Psychrobacter arcticus 273-4: one gene and its partner. The protein of the gene in region 1 interacts with the protein of each later gene in a pairwise test. Links are inferred from orthologs where the notes say so. Each region holds a gene or a part of one and is shown in the gene's direction. Other genes may lie near its edges.

The links.
Region 2: the proteins of tusA (region 1) and PSYC_RS07660 interact in binary tests that used the Escherichia coli proteins (3 or more experiments, as listed by UniProt). The link is inferred for Psychrobacter arcticus 273-4 from one-to-one orthologs.

Annotation. Positions count from the first base shown.
Region 1 is NC_007204.1:60,460-63,339, reverse strand. Bases 40-2,840 are described here. They hold tusA (sulfurtransferase TusA), read left to right. Parts: upstream 40-1,210; coding sequence 1,211-1,471; downstream 1,472-2,840. Other genes in these bases: PSYC_RS00275 (methyltransferase), read left to right, coding at 1,678-2,840; PSYC_RS00285 (hypothetical protein), read left to right, coding at 623-1,135; ruvX (Holliday junction resolvase RuvX), read left to right, coding at 40-544. Outside these bases: more of ruvX, read left to right, coding at 11-39; more of PSYC_RS00275, read left to right, coding at 2,841-2,880. UniProt on the Escherichia coli protein: Sulfur carrier protein involved in sulfur trafficking in the cell. Part of a sulfur-relay system required for 2-thiolation during synthesis of 2-thiouridine of the modified wobble base 5-methylaminomethyl-2-thiouridine (mnm(5)s(2)U) in tRNA.
Region 2 is NC_007204.1:1,794,421-1,797,449, forward strand. The notes cover bases 43-2,992. They hold PSYC_RS07660 (IscS subfamily cysteine desulfurase), read left to right. Parts: upstream 43-879; coding sequence 880-2,106; downstream 2,107-2,992. Other genes in these bases: PSYC_RS07655 (Rrf2 family transcriptional regulator), read left to right, coding at 371-883; iscU (Fe-S cluster assembly scaffold IscU), read left to right, coding at 2,319-2,705; iscA (iron-sulfur cluster assembly protein IscA), read left to right, coding at 2,924-2,992. In the rest of the region: more of iscA, read left to right, coding at 2,993-3,029. UniProt on the Escherichia coli protein: Master enzyme that delivers sulfur to a number of partners involved in Fe-S cluster assembly, tRNA modification or cofactor biosynthesis. Catalyzes the removal of elemental sulfur from cysteine to produce alanine.

The DNA of each region.
Region 1 (2,880 bases):
TCCCTTTATTATGGTAGACAGCACTCTTATAAAAGATAGCAATGATACTGATACTGATACTGGCGTTGCTGAACCAGCTATTAAGCCGCATCTTATCTTAGCCTTAGATTATGGGGTTAAAAAAATGGGCATGGCACTCGGTAATAGCCTGACAGAAACAGCGCGTGCCTTTGATATATTAGCGATGAATAATGGTCAACCTGATTGGGATAATCTATTAGGTATCATCAAGGTGTGGGGCGTGGCAAAGGTGGTGGTCGGACTGCCATTAAATATGGACGGTAGCAGCTCCATGCTATCAAAACGAGCACATAAATTTGCCCGTCGTCTAGCACATAGAATAATGGAACAGCATCTACCTGTGATCGTATCTCTATGCGATGAGCGATTAACATCCGTCGCAGCGCGTGAGATAGCATGGGAGAATGGCTGGATTCAAAATGAGCGCGACCCGATTGATGACATCTCTGCTTGTATTTTAATGTCGACCTACTTTGCTGATCCTAATAGTAGTATTGCCATCGACGCCATCAAAGCAGATTAATTGAGCGTTAGATTGCTTTTTAATGTCTCATCAATATCTGATACACCTTCAATCCAAACGAATAAATGACTGATTACTATGACCACTGTCTCAGACCAATCTTTGCACAATAGCTCGCGACATGGTTTTGCACCGCTTGCTATTGCGCGTATCAAAGGCGCCCAACGTGTCAACCAAATAGCCGTCTATCTCATTTATGCCGCTATTATCGCTTTTATGGTTTTTGGCACCATTGCCAGTATCAAAGCCTTTCATGATAATCAGCTACTGTATCAACTATTCTATAACCTGCCTTATGCTCTGGTGGCGCTGACCATTCCACTGACGCTATATAATGCCTTTATTATCTATCGCTATCGTCTCAATCAAACCTCGATGGTTATCATGACCATTGGTGTCTCAAGCATCATTCTTATCGGCGGGCTATTATTTGCCGATACCGCTTGGTTAGGATTGGCATCATGGCTTGGCGTGGCATTTTTATTCAAAGTCAGCTTTAAACGTTTCTTTAATTTTTTAGCCCTAGCCGACTTACCTGAGAATAACAAAAGTGCTGAAAACAATGAAACCATTACTACTACTGACGCATAAGATACGACTTTATAAGATCAGCAATAAACAAGCTTACAGCTATCAAACTTATCTATTAGGTTTATAAAATAAAATATGACGACTTCAACATTAGATTCAAATATTAATCATCATTTAGATACCCAAGGGCTTATTTGTCCTGAGCCGGTTATGATGCTCCATAAGATAATTCGCAAAGCGGATGGCGGCGATGTTATTGAGATATTAGCTACAGATCCTGCCACTACGCGTGATATTCCTAATTTCTGTCGGCATTTAGGTCATACGCTTGTCCGTCAAGAAATACTAAATGATGCGCCAACCTATCGTTATTTAGTCAAGAAAAAGAGCGCTTAGCGCAATAGATAGTCGGTGAAAAGTAATATCGATACAACACGTACTACTGGTGCAAATTTTTCTTGCTTGCTGTGCCTACGCAGACAGAGGCTGCAAAAAATTTACACCAGTAGTACTGTAGCGACTTTAAAGTATTTCAACTATATAATGCAAAAATATCTTTGCGTTATAAAACACATATCATTCACATCTTAAAGGTAGGTCGCGTGTTAGCAACAGAAATACAGTACGTGCAGTGGCACGAAAATGAAACCTTACGTCAAGCCCGCTGGTTGTCTCAAAGCAATCATGTGCCGCCTGCGCGTATTGTTGTGGTCGACGACAAAACAACAGCCGATGAGGCCTATCGCTTGGCTTGTGCTGGCACCTCGATGCTGTGGCGCGGTGACTTTAATAATGCAAGGCAACTATTGCAAGCCCTCACTCGACGCATTGACCGTACCAATGAACGTTCTGAGCAGCGCAAAATTAACAAAGCGGCCAACAAATCCGCTAAGTCTGGTAAACCCACAGATGAGGCTTCGGTAACATCTAAAGTGATCCCTAATTTGTTTCATCAGCAACGCCAAACCCAATCTCAGCGTTCGCGCTTATTAAGCCGTTTATTATTAGAGTTGGATGCCGGTTATGTCAGCCAGTTACGTCGCGCCCCTGATGTCAGTGCTGCTTGTACGGCTGCTTTTGGCGAGCTGAATGAGTCATGCTTACTCTCGTTTCGTGACCTGCAAGGTGCGTTAGGTGCAGCGGGGTGGCGCGTAAAAGGCGTGGCGATTGAAAATTTAGGTCTATCAATTTTCCCGCATTATGGGGTCTTTGCGCCAACCCGTCATGAATATGTGCAGCTGTTACTCGATGCACCGTTGCCAGCCGTTTATGATGTCGCCTTTGATATTGGCACCGGAACCGGTTTGCTAGCTATTATTCTAGCGCAGCGCGGTGTGAAGCAAGTGATTGCGACGGACTTAAATCCGCGTGCATTAGCCTGCGCTAGTGAAAACCTTGCGCGTTTAGAACTACCTGCTGTGCAATTACAGCAAGCGGACTTGTATCCGACTGATGCGCCACTGGCTAATCTGCTGGTCTGTAATCCACCTTGGTTACCCGCCAAGCCAACCTCACCCTTAGAATTCGCCGTCTATGATGCCAATAGCACGATGTTGCGCGGGTTTTTGCAAAGCGCAAAACAGCATTTAGCTGAGCATGGAGAGGTCTGGTTAATTCTGTCGGATTTAGCGGAACATTTGCAGTTGCGCAGCCGTGATGAATTATTGAGCTGGTTTGCAAATGCCGGTTTAGAGGTAAAATACCGTCTGGATACTCAACCTAAACACGGTCGAAGCCAAGATGATACTGACCCACTATTTGCAGCGCGCAATGCGGAAATCACCTCATTATGGTGTTTAGTTCCT
Region 2 (3,029 bases), 1.7 Mb from region 1 along the record:
AACTTTTTAAAAAAACATTTCTTAAAAATAATGTCTCTTAATAGCGTTTGATATGGCATATCGTTTATCAAGCGCTTTTTTCCGTTTTATTTCCAACCATTGTTTTTATCAATCATCGTCATTAATATCACTAACCATTCAACCACACTTTAATCTTGACTAAATTACTCGGGATTGAGTATAATTACATCATCGTTGCACACATCGGGTAAACCATCTGTTGTTTAATAACGATAAAACACACTTAGTCGATAGAAGATTTTCATTAGCAGCATAGCTACTTTACATTTGACTGTCTGCTTCTTAAGCATCTAACAGAACTAAGATCGTTGTTAAATAAACTTATCCTTAAAAAGTTTGGAGATAACACATGCGTTTGACTACTCGAGGCAGATATGCCGTTACCGCTTTACTAGATTTGGCATTGCAGACTAGCCAACAAGACAGTGCGGTGTCTTTATCCGACATTGCCAAGCGACAATCCATTTCTATCTCTTATCTTGAACAGTTATTCTCAAAACTTCGTAAGCGTGGTTTGGTGACCAGTATTCGCGGTGCAGCTGGCGGTTATTATTTGGCAAAGCCGCTTGATCAGATTGATGTGATGAGCATTATCTCTGCTGTCGATGAATCGGTTAATGCCATGCAGTGTGAAGGACGTGGCGACTGCCAAGGTGGTACAATGTGCTTGACCCATGATTTGTGGTGTGCATTATCAAATCATGTGGAGCAGTACTTGAAAAATATCACATTAGCGCAATTATTAAACATGGAGCATGTGCAGTCTGTATCAGACCGTCAGCACAGCAATTCTTCAAAAGATATCTCTATAAAAGACATTAATACTATTACTTTATCGACCAGCGAGGCAAACCCAGCATGAGCCAACATAACAACCTTATATATTTAGATTATGCCGCCACCACGCCAGTTGCTAAGTCAGTCGCTGCCAAGATGAGCGAATATCTGACAGTAGATGGCATCTTTGGTAACCCAGCATCACGCTCACACGGCTACGGCTGGCAAGCGGAAGAAGCGGTAGAAACGGCTCGTCAGCAAGTTGCTGAAGTCATCAATGCTGACCCACGCGAAATCGTCTTTACCTCTGGCGCGACAGAATCTGATAACTTAGCCATTAAAGGTGCAGCTCATTTTTATCAGTCTCGCGGTAAGCATATTATTACTAGTAAGATTGAACACAAAGCGGTATTAGATACCTGCCGTGAGCTTGAGCAAGAAGGTTTTGAGATTACTTATCTTGAGCCACAGCCAAGCACTGGTATGATTTTACCAGAGCAAGTCAAAGCTGCTTTACGTGAAGATACTATCTTGGTATCACTTATGATCGTAAATAATGAGCTTGGTACGATTACTGATGTGGCAGCCATTGGTGAAATCACGCGCGAAGCGGGTGTTATTTTCCACGTTGATGGTGCACAGTCTGTTGGTAAAATACTTATCAACCTTGCAGAGATGAAAATTGACTTGATGAGCTTTTCAGGTCATAAAGCCTATGGTCCTAAAGGTATTGGTGCCCTATTCGTCAGTCGCAAGCCACGTATTCGCCTAAAAGCGGAGCAGCATGGCGGTGGTCATGAGCGCGGCATGCGTTCAGGTACTTTGCCGACTCACCAAATCGTTGGTCTTGGCGCAGCATTTGAGTTAGCCAACAATCGCTATCAAGAAGACAATGCACATGCGGCAAAATTACGCCAAAAACTGTGGGATGGTCTACAAGATATTGAAGAGATTTATCTAAATGGCGATTTAGAAAATAGTGTACCTAATATTGTAAATATCAGCTTTAACTTTGTTGAAGGCGAATCATTGATGATGTCGCTAAAAGACTTAGCCGTATCTTCAGGCTCAGCTTGTACTTCAGCGACCCTTGAGCCATCTTATGTCCTACGTGCTATTGGTCGCCCAGACGAGTTGGCGCATAGCTCAATCCGCTTTAGCTTCGGTCGTTATACCACTGAAGAAGACATTGATACTGTCATCACCCAAATGCATCAAGCCGTTGATAAATTACGTGCGCTATCGCCACTTTGGGATATGTATCAAGAAGGTGTTGATTTAGACTCAGTAGAATGGTCTGAGCACTGATATTTACCCTAAAATTTATAATGTAAGACAATAATGGCGCAAGCGATATTTTTATTAACAACTTCTTTTCTTTAAATATAAAGATATCGCCATAGCTAATGAATCAAACAATTATACATTAAGTGTTTGACCCCAATTATCGATGAGCCAGTAACCCATTAACAACGACAGTCATTAAATGACAGCTCATCATCTAACCAGGAGAAAACCCCATGGCCTATAGTGACCAAGTTATTGATCATTACGAAAATCCACGCAACGTTGGCAATCTTGATAAAAATGCCAAAAACGTCGGCACTGGCATGGTCGGCGCACCAGCCTGTGGTGATGTCATGCGTTTACAAATCCAAGTCGATGATAACGGTATTATCGAAGATGCACGTTTTAAAACTTATGGTTGTGGTTCAGCCATTGCTTCAAGCTCGCTCGTTACTGAGTGGCTAAAAGGCAAAAGCTTGGATCAAGCTGGCGAAATTAAGAATAGTGACATTGCTGAAGAATTGGCATTACCACCAGTAAAAGTGCATTGCTCTGTCCTTGCAGAAGATGCTATCAAAGCCGCTATTAGCGACTATAAAGGTAAGCATATTCCTGCTTGAGCCTAGTCTTAATTAAAATGACCAGCTATATTAAGTAGTGTATAAGCAGTGTAATATATATTATTTAGCAACTTGTTCTCTGTATGAAAGCGCAAGCGGCTGAAAAGCGGCTAACGCCAAGGAGGTGACAATGACGCTTATGTAATTGTCACCTTTTATTTATTTCGTGATTTATTTTGAATTTTTATCCCTATTATTGATAGTCAATGGGAGTTGGCATGATTGAAATGACAGAACGCGCCGCTCAGCATGTGCGTGAGTTTTTGGACAATCGCGGTAAAGGCGAAGGCATACGAGTGGGCATTCGTACGGCAGGATGTTCAG